Regions from separate parts of the Sinomonas sp. T428B genome, predicted to be linked through region 3. Evidence: riboswitches for the same ligand, from Rfam matches in the RefSeq annotation. Region 3 holds a riboswitch; each other region holds the start of a gene.
The links. Region 3 has a riboswitch for S-adenosylmethionine ahead of ACUYMY_RS02830 (flavin reductase family protein). Riboswitches for the same ligand answer to the same signal wherever they lie in the genome.
Positions count from the first base shown of each region.

Region 1 (3,265 bases), 1.9 Mb from region 3:
TCACCGTGCTCCTGGGGCACTCGGGCGTGGGCAAGTCGACCATGGTCAACGCGCTCACGGGGGCCGACCGCGCGACGGGCGGCGTCAACGCGGTGACCGGGCGCGGGCGGCACACGTCGTCGTCGGCCCTCGCGCTGCGGCTCGAGGACGCCGCGCCGGGGAGCTGGATCATCGACACCCCCGGCATCCGCTCCTTCGGCCTCGCCCACGTCGACCCGGAACGGATCCTGCACGCGTTCGGCGACCTCGAGCCGGGGACCGAGGCCTGCGAGCGCGGCTGCCGGCACGACGCCTCGGCCGTGGGCTGCGGCCTCGACGCCTGGGTCGCCGAGGGGCACGCGGGCGACGCCGGCCCCGCCCGCCTCGCGTCGCTGCGCCGGCTGCTCGGGGCGGACCGCCGCGAGGAGGGCCAGGAGACGAAGGAGCTGGGCGCCCAGCCGCCCGGCGAGTGAAGCCCGCGCCTGCAGCCGTCCGACCCGCCGACGGGATAGCGTGGGTGCATGAACCACGCGCCCGAGACGTACAACGACGACCTCCGACTGGCCCACGTCCTGGCGGATTCCGTCGACGCCCAGACCATGGAGCGGTTCAAGGCCCTCGACCTCAAGATCGAGACGAAGCCGGACCTCACCCCCGTCACGGACGCGGACCGCGCCGCCGAGGAGGCCATCAGGGGCCAGCTCTCGCGCTCCCGCCCGCGCGACGCCGTCGTCGGCGAGGAGTTCGGCACGACCGGCCACGGCTCCCGCCGCTGGATCATCGACCCGATCGACGGCACGAAGAACTTCGTCAGGGGCGTGCCCGTGTGGGCCACGCTCATCGCCCTCGCGGACGGGGACGAGATCGTCGTCGGCGTCGTGAGCGCCCCCGCCCTCGGGCGGCGCTGGTGGGCCGCGAAGGGCGCCGGGGCGTACACCGGGCGCTCGCTCGCCTCCGCGACGCGGCTGCACGTGAGCAACGTCGCGAAGCTCGGCGACGCCTCGCTGTCCTACTCGAGCCTCTCGGGCTGGAAGGAGCGCGGGAACCTCGACGACTTCCTCTCGCTCACCGAGGACGTGTGGCGCACGCGCGCCTACGGGGACTTCTGGTCGTACTGCCTCGTCGCCGAGGGCGCCGTCGACATCGCGACCGAACCCGAGCTCGCGCTCTACGACATGGCCGCGCTCGTGCCCATCGTGACCGAGGCCGGCGGCCGCTTCACGTCGCTCGAGGGCAAGGAGGGCCCGTGGGGCGGCAACGCCCTCGCGACCAACGGCATCCTGCACTCGGAGGCGCTGGGCCGCCTCAACCCCGGGTACGACGACCTGCTCTGACCCGGACCCCGCCCATGTGACGCGGGCGTGTCACATTCCGCGTCATAGGGGCGGCGCGGGTGCGCGGGGGCGTGCCCGTGCCCTAATGTCGTGGACAGGTCACGAGTGCCAGCGCGAAACCCCGGTTTGCTGGCCGGCAACCCTCCAACCGCGGTGGGGTGCCCCGGGTGACGACCAGGCCGGTCCGGAGCGGATGCGGCAAGCGCGGACCCTGCGGTCCCTCACTCATGCGAGGTATGCCCCGTGAGCACTGCCCTCTCCCACGCCCCGATCATCTCCCGCGACGCGTACCCCGACGCGGCCGCGCCGCTCGCCGAGGTCGTCGGCTCGGAGCTGCGCGCCCCGCTCGTGGGCGGCGGCGAGGTCCGCTACGCGAACCTCGACTACGCCGCCTCGGCCCCGGCCCTCGCGGAGGTCGCGGACCACCTGAACGAGGTGCTCCCCTACTACGCGAGCGTGCACCGGGGCGCCGGGTACGCCTCCCAGATCAGCACGAGCGTGTACGAGAATGCCCGCGCGATCGTGCGGAGCTTCGTCGGCGGCCGCGACGACGACGCCGTCATCTTCACGCGCAACACGACCGAGTCGCTCAACCTCCTCGCGGGCTGCCTCCCCGCGCGCGGCGACGTCCTCTACCTCGACCTCGAGCACCACGCGAACCTCCTCCCGTGGCAGGCCCGGCCGCACCGCAGCGTCATCGCGGCGGGCACGATCGCCGAGACGCTCGAGCGCGTCCGGCTCCAGCTCTCCGACGGGGGCGTGAGCCTCCTCGCCGTCACGGGCGCCTCGAACGTCACCGGCGAGGTCCTGCCGCTCGCGACCCTCGCCGAGCTCGCCCACGAGCACGGCGCCCGCATCGCGGTCGACGCCGCGCAGCTCGCTCCGCACCGACGCATCGACGTCGCCGGGACGGGGATCGACTACCTCGCGTTCTCGGGCCACAAGCTCTACGCGCCGTTCGGCAGCGGCGTGCTCCTGGGACGGCCGGACTGGCTCGATGCCGGCCGCCCGCACCTCGCCGGCGGCGGGGCGGTCCGCGAGGTCCGGCTCGACGCCGTCACGTGGGCCGAGGGCCCGGCGCGGCACGAGGGCGGTTCCCCCAACGTGCTCGGCGCCGCCACGATCGCCCGAGCCGCCCAGGTCCTCGGGGACCTCGACGAGGGCCTCTGGCACCGGCACGAGCAGCAGCTGCGGGCCGCGCTCATCGACGGGCTGTCCGGGGTCGACGGCGTGACCGTGCACCGGCTCTTCGCCGACTCCGAGGCGGGCGACGGCGGCGACCCGGGCAGTTCCACTCCCGCCGCTGGCGGAGGCGCGATCGGCGTCGTCAACTTCTCCGTCGCGGGCCACGACGCGGGCCTCACGGCCGCCTACCTCTCCGCCGAGCACGGCGTGGGCGTCCGGGACGGCCGCTTCTGCGCCCATCCGGTCCTGCGCCGTCTGGGCCTCGCCTCGGGCTCGCTCCGGGCGAGCTTCGGCGTCGGCTCCCGGCTCGAGGACGTCGAGCGGCTCGTCGGCGGCGTCCGCCAGCTCGTCGAGAAGGGCCTCGGGCTCGACTACGTGGTCGACGCCGGCCGCTGGGTCCCCGCCCGGGACACGCGCGTCTTCCCCCACTGGGCGCCCAACACGCCTGGCACCGCGGGCGCGGCGCCCTGCGGCACCGACTCCTGACGCACTCCCGGCCGCCGGCCCGCGGCGGGCTGCGGTAGATTGCTGGGGGACGTCAGGAGGGAACGATGGGACGCGGCGGGCCGAAGCTCGGCGATGCACGACGGCGCGAGCTCGCCAGGGCGTTCGAGGCCGGCGGGGAGCACTACGAACGTGTGCGGCCGGGGTACCCCGAGGAGGCCGCCGACTGGCTCGTCCCCGCCGGCGCCCGCACCGCCGTCGACCTCGGCGCCGGCACGGGCAAGTTCACCGCGCTGCTGATCGCCCGGGGGCTCGAAGTCACC
Region 1 is NZ_JBRAZR010000001.1:2,506,866-2,510,130, forward strand. Features, by position in the region: gene rsgA (ribosome small subunit-dependent GTPase A) at 1-452, shown strand, start outside; gene hisN (histidinol-phosphatase) at 501-1,313, shown strand; SAM riboswitch class IV at 1,411-1,524, shown strand; gene ACUYMY_RS11630 (aminotransferase class V-fold PLP-dependent enzyme) at 1,557-2,984, shown strand; gene ACUYMY_RS11635 (class I SAM-dependent methyltransferase) at 3,050-3,265, shown strand, end outside.
Region 1: another riboswitch for S-adenosylmethionine. It lies ahead of ACUYMY_RS11630 (aminotransferase class V-fold PLP-dependent enzyme); the one in region 3 lies ahead of ACUYMY_RS02830 (flavin reductase family protein).

Region 2 (3,265 bases), 2.7 Mb from region 3:
GGCGCCATCTGCGTCTGGAGCCCGCGCCTCGACGCGCACGGCAACTCTCTCGCGGGGACCTCGGCCCTCGCCGAGCTCACCGACCGGACCGGCTGGTCCATCTTCTGACCCCTGCTCGCCCGTCCGACTCCTCTGGTTCCTGCTCGACCCCGCGAAAGGATCACCCATGCCCACTGACCCCCATGAGCTGTCAGTCGCCCCGATCCCTGATCATCTCGAGGACCATGGCCACGCGCATGCGGCGGACCATGTGCTCCATGCCGAGGACGCGGGGTACCACAAGGGCCTCAAGGCGCGGCAGATCCAGATGATCGCGATCGGCGGCGCGATCGGCACGGGCCTGTTCCTGGGCGCCGGCGGCCGCCTGGCCGCGGCCGGGCCCTCGCTCGTGCTCTCCTACGCGATCTGCGGCGCGTTCGTCTTCCTCATCCTGCGCGCCCTGGGCGAGCTCGTCCTCCACCGCCCCTCCTCGGGCTCCTTCGTCTCCTACGCCCGGGAGTTCTTCGGCGAGAAGGCCGCCTACGTCTCGGGCTGGTTCTACTGGATCAACTGGGCCATGACCACGATCGTGGACATCACCGCCGCGGCCCTGTACATGAACTTCTTCGGCCGCTACGTGCCCTGGATCGGCGCCGTCCCGCAGTGGGCCTGGGCCCTGATCGCCCTGGTCCTGGTCCTGGCCCTGAACCTCGTCTCCGTGAAGGTCTTCGGCGAGATGGAGTTCTGGTTCGCCCTGATCAAGGTCGCCGCCCTGCTGGCCTTCCTGGCCCTGGGCATCTACTTCGTGCTCTTCGGCACCCCCACCGGCGCCCCCACCGGGTTCTCCCTGATCACCGACAACGGCGGCATCTTCCCCATGGGCATCGCCCCGATGATCCTGCTCATGCAGGGCGTCGTGTTCGCCTACGCCTCCGTCGAGCTCGTCGGCACCGCCGCCGGCGAGACCGAGAACCCCGCCAAGGTCATGCCCAAGGCCATCAACTCCGTCGTGGCCCGCATCGCCGTGTTCTACGTCGGCTCCGTCATCCTCCTGTCCCTGCTGCTGCCCTTCACCTCCTACCAGAAGGGCGTGAGCCCCTTCGTGACCTTCTTCGGCTCCATCGGCGTCCAGGGCGTGGACGTCATCATGAACCTCGTCGTGCTCACCGCCGCCCTGTCCTCGCTCAACGCCGGCCTCTACTCCACCGGGCGCATCCTGCGCTCCATGGCCGCCGCTGGCTCCGCCCCCGCCTTCGCCCTGCGCATGAACAAGGCCGGCGTGCCCTACGGCGGCATCGCCATCACCGCCGCCGTGTCCCTCCTGGGCGTGCCGCTGAACTACCTCGTCCCCGCCGACGCGTTCGAGATCGTGCTCAACGTCGCCTCCGTGGGCATCATCACCACCTGGGCCACCATCGTCCTGTGCCAGATCCAGCTCCAGCGCTGGGCCAAGCGCGGCTGGACCGAACGCCCCGCCTTCCGCATGCCCGGCGCCCCCTACACCGGCTACGCCACCCTCCTCTTCCTCGCCGCCGTCCTCGTCATGGTCCTGGCCGACTCGCCCTGGACCCTCCTGGCCACCGCCGTCGCCTGCGTCCTGATGGTCATCGGCTGGTACGCCTCCCGCGAGAAGATCCGCGCCATCGCCGCCGCCCGCGACGGCCACACCGGCGCCGCCCCCGTCATCGCCAACCGCCCCACCCGCACCCGCTAACCCCCACCAACCCAGCCACCACACGACGGCGAGGCCCACCACCCCAGGCGAGCCCCGCCGTCGTGCGTGGCCCGGTGGCCCGGGAGGCACTCACGGGCGCCGCGGACGCTCTGTGAAGCCCACGTTGCCAATCGTTACCGCACGCCCATGGTTGCTCCGGGCGGCCCATGCTACGTTCGATCGAGAGTAATGAGCGCCAGCGCCAAGCCCTGACTTGCTGGCCGGCAACCCTCCATGTGGCGGGGTGCCTCAGGTGAGTACTCGGCATTCGTTCGTTCGATACGCAAGCCCGAAGGAGCCCGTCATGACCGACACCGCGACCGCCCCGGCCGGGGCGGACGTCACCCCGCTCAATGACCCGGCAGCGCCGGAGACCCCAGGCGAGGAGAAGCTCGCCTACCGTCTCCTGACCGGTCCCGACACCCGCGAGTTCTGCGCCCGCATCTCGCAGGCCCTCGCCGACGGCTACGTGCTGCACGGCAGCCCCGCGGCGACCTTCAACGGCTCCGAGGTCATCGTCGCCCAGGCCGTCATCCTGCCCCACGCCATCGCGCGGGCAGACGCCGCCGTGGCGTCCGCCGTCGACTCGCTCGAGTACGAGGGCGAGGGGCACGCGTGAGCTACGCCGGGGACATCACGCCGCAGCAGGCGTGGGAGAAGCTCCTCGAGGGCGCCGTGCTCGTGGACGTGCGCACCGAGGAGGAGTGGGCGCACATCGGCATCCCTGACACCCACTCGACCGACAACGACCCGCTGTTCATCCCGTGGGTCTTCGCGGGGGGCATCCCGAACCCGGACTTCGTCAACGAGCTGACACTCCAGGCGCCCGAGCCGGGCTCCGCCGAGCTCGTCTTCCTCTGCCGGTCCGGCAACCGCTCGAGCTACGCCGCCGAGGTGGCCACGAACCTGGGCTTCACCGCCTACAACATCCTCGAGGGCTTCGAGGGACATCCCGGACCGGACGGGCAGCGCACCGTGAATGGATGGAAGAACCGCGGGCTGCCGACCAATCTGGGACAGGACTAAGTAGTTACGTGACGTTCGACATCAATGCCGCCGACTGGAGCGAAGACACCCAGGCTGTGCGCGGCGGACTCCTCCGCACCAACTTCCAGGAGACCTCCGAGGCCGTCTTCCTCAACTCGGGCTTCGTCTACGACTCCGCCGAGGCGGCGGAGCGGGCCTTCACCGGCGAGGACGAGCGGTTCGTCTACTCCCGCTACGGCAACCCGTCCGTGGCCACCTTCCAGGAGCGGCTCCGGCTGCTCGAGGGCACCGAGGCGTGCTTCGCGACGGCGTCCGGCATGTCCGCCGTGTTCACCGCGCTCGCGGCGCTGCTCGCCGCCGGTGACCGGGTCGTCGCGGCCCGGAGCCTCTTCGGCTCATGCTTCGTGATCCTCAACGAGATCCTCCCGCGCTGGGGCGTGGAGACCGTGTTTGTGGACGGGCCGGACCTGGACCAGTGGCGCGAGGCGCTCTCGGTGCCGACGACGGCGGTGTTCTTCGAGTCGCCGTCGAACCCCATGCAGGAGCTCGTGGACATCCAGGCCGTCTCCGACCTGGCCCACGCGG
Region 2 is NZ_JBRAZR010000001.1:3,345,650-3,348,914, forward strand. Features, by position in the region: gene ACUYMY_RS15440 (glutaminase) at 1-108, shown strand, start outside; gene ACUYMY_RS15445 (amino acid permease) at 167-1,693, shown strand; SAM riboswitch class IV at 1,879-1,989, shown strand; gene ACUYMY_RS15450 (DUF1737 domain-containing protein) at 1,998-2,312, shown strand; gene ACUYMY_RS15455 (rhodanese-like domain-containing protein) at 2,309-2,719, shown strand; gene ACUYMY_RS15460 (O-succinylhomoserine sulfhydrylase) at 2,728-3,265, shown strand, end outside.
Region 2: another riboswitch for S-adenosylmethionine. It lies ahead of ACUYMY_RS15450 (DUF1737 domain-containing protein); the one in region 3 lies ahead of ACUYMY_RS02830 (flavin reductase family protein).

Region 3 (3,265 bases):
CGCGGCCTGATGCTCACGATCTTCCTCACCGTGGCGAGCATGGCCCTGGGCACGCTGCTGGGCCTGGCCCTGGCGGTCATGCGCTCCTCGCACGTGAAGCCGGTCTCGATCGCCGCGAACCTGTACATCACGCTGTTCCGCGGCACCCCGGTGCTGGTGCAGCTGATCTTCTGGTTCAACATCTCCGCCCTGTACCCGGACCTGCGGATCGGGATCCCGTTCACCGACCTCGGCGTGGCCGTGGACACGAACGCGATCATGGGCCCGATCACGGCGGCCCTGGTGGGCCTGACCCTGAACGAGGCCGCCTACATGGCCGAGATCATCCGCGGCGGGTTCTCCGCCGTGGGCAAGGGCCAGCTCGAGGCCGCGGACTCCCTGGGCATGAGCGCCGGGATGCGGATGCGGAAGGTCATCATCCCGCAGGCGATGCCCTCGATCATCCCGGCCACGGGCAACCAGGTCATCGGCATGTTCAAGGAGACCTCGCTCGTGTCCGTCCTGGGCGTGGCGGAGCTGCTGCAGAGCGCGCAGCTGATCTACGCCCGCACCTACGAGACCATCCCGCTGCTGATCGTGGCCAGCCTCTGGTACCTGGTCATGACCCTGCTGCTGAGCTACCCCCAGTCCAAGCTCGAGCAGAAGTACAACCGCTCCGCGGCGACCCTTCCGAGGAAGGCCAAGCGTGTGGCGCTGACGAGCCCGGAAGGGGCGGCACGATGACCACCCCCACCGGCACCATCCCTGACGGCACGATCCACGTCCGGAACCTGAAGAAGTCGTTCGGGCACAAGACGGTCCTGAAGGACATCAGCCTCGACATCGCCAGCGGGGAGGTCGCCTGCATCATCGGCCCCTCGGGCTCGGGCAAGTCCACCCTGCTGCGCTGCCTCAACGGCCTCGAGACGGTCGACTCGGGGGTGCTGAGGGTCAACGGCGAGGACTTCGGCTACCACGAGACCGAGCACGCCTACCACGCCCTTCCCAAGAAGAAGCTCGCCGAGCAGCGGACCCGGATCGGGATGGTGTTCCAGTCGTTCAACCTGTTCCCGAACATGACCGCGCGGGAGAACGTCATGGCCGGGCCCGTGCTGGTCAAGCGCGGGGACAAGAAGGCCGCTGCCAAGCGCGCCCAGGAGCTCCTGACCGACGTCGGGCTGGGCGCCTTCGGCGACCACTACCCGGCCCAGCTCTCCGGCGGGCAGCAGCAGCGCGTCGCGATCGCCCGGGCCCTGGCCATGGACCCGGAGATCATCCTCTTCGACGAGCCGACCTCCGCGCTGGATCCGGAGAAGGTCGGCGAGGTCCTCGCCGTCATGAAGAACCTCGCCAAGGCGGGCATGACCATGGTCGTGGTCACCCACGAGATGGGCTTCGCCCGCGAGGTCGGCGACACGGTCGTGTTCATGGACGAGGGCTACATCATCGAGCGCGGCGACGCCCGCGAGGTCCTGGGCAACCCGCAGGAGGCCCGCACCCAGTCCTTCCTCGAGAAGGTGCTCTGAGCGGACGAACAACGGTAAGGCTCCCCGGAACTGGCTGAAGAAGACGGCCGGTTCCGGGGAGCCTTTTCGTTGCCCTAGGAGCCCAGCCCCGGCGGTGCTGGAGGGTCCTCGTCCCTCACGTCACAAAAGCACATATGACGCCTGAGGGCCCTCGTCCCTGGCGTCACAAAAGCACATGTGTCCCCCTGTTTCCGCTAGGGTGGACCGCTCCGAAACCCCTTCGTAGGGTTGAGGACAGGATCAAGAGTCCCGGCGCGAAGCTCTGGCTGGCCGGGCGGCAACCCTCTCCCGTAGTGGGGTGCCCCAGATGAGGATCCGGCCGCGGTGGACATCCGCGGCAAGTACGGCGTCCAGACACTGGGCGTCCGGCCGAAATGCTGGAGGGCAGCATGACAGCTACACCCCTGGACCTCGTCGAGGGTGCGGATCTCCGCCGCGCCATGGCGCACTGGGCCACGGGCATCGCCGTCATCACGACCTCGGACGGCGGCACGCTCGCGGGAATCGTGAGCAACTCGTTCACCTCGATCAGCCTCGACCCGCCGCTCGTCTCCTGGGCGGTGGACCGCGCGTCGAGCTCCTTCGAGACCTGGAACCGCGCCGACAACTATGCCGTGCACATCCTCTCCGAGTCCCACCGGGACCTCGTGAAGCGGTTCGCGGCTAAGGGGACGGACAAGTTCGCGGGGCTCGACTGGGAGCCCGGCGTGCTCGGCTCGCCGATCGTGGCCGACGACGTGCCGCGCCTCGAGTGTCGACTCTGGCAGACGGTGGACGCGGGGGATCACGTCATCCTGATCGGCGAGGTAGTCAACGTCTCGGATCCGGACGGCTTCGTCCCCCTCACGAACCACGTGTTCTGGGCTAAGTAGCCCTTACGCGCCTGCGGCCCCGGCTCCCCTCATCGGAGGGGGCCGCGCGCGCCACATCCACCCCGCGGGCGGCATCGCGGCACCCATCTGATGGGCCCCTCTCAGGCGTGCTGTGATGCTGCCGCGGGCGCGGCGTACGCTGGAAGTGTGCGTACACGCACACAGCCCAGCCCGCCCGTCGAACGCCTCATCGCTCCCCTGCGGCGCCGCCTCCTGCTCACCTTCTCCGGCCAGTCGGAGGGCATCCCGTCGTGGCAGCTCGCCCTCGAGGAGGGCGACGACGCCGGCTACTTCGGCCCCGGCTCCGCCGTCTGGGCCGTGCACGGGGGCATGTCCCCGATCGTCGGGGGCATCCGCGCGCTCCTGACCCAGGCCCTCCACCCTGGCGTCCTGGCCGGCGTCGCCGAGCACTCGGACTACCGCGCCGACCCGCTCGCCCGGCTCGCCGGCACGATCCGCTGGATCTTCACTGTCACCTACGGGGACACTGCCGCCGCGGCGCGGGCCTGTGCCTGGGTGCGCCGGCGGCACCGCCCCGTCCGGGGGACCTACACGGACGCCGCCGGGATCCGCCGCCCCTACTCGGCGAACGATCCCGAGCTCGAGGCCTGGGTGCACCTCGCCTTCACCGACGCGTTCCTGCGCACCTATGAGGCCCTCGAGGGCCCCGTGCCCGGCGGCGCGGACCGCTACGTGGCCGAGTGGGCCCGCGCGGGCAGGCTCATGGGGGTCAAGGACCCGCCGCGCACGGAGCGGGAGCTCGGGGAGCGGCTCGCGGCGTACGACGACGCCGGGCAGCTGGGCGGCGGCCCGCGCCTCGACGAGGTGGTCGCCTTCCTCCGGCGGCCCCCGCTAGATCCGCTCCTGCGCCCCGGCTACCGGCTCCTC
Region 3 is NZ_JBRAZR010000001.1:600,570-603,834, forward strand. Features, by position in the region: gene ACUYMY_RS02820 (amino acid ABC transporter permease) at 1-723, shown strand, start outside; gene ACUYMY_RS02825 (amino acid ABC transporter ATP-binding protein) at 720-1,505, shown strand; SAM riboswitch class IV at 1,744-1,855, shown strand; gene ACUYMY_RS02830 (flavin reductase family protein) at 1,895-2,377, shown strand; gene ACUYMY_RS02835 (oxygenase MpaB family protein) at 2,525-3,265, shown strand, end outside.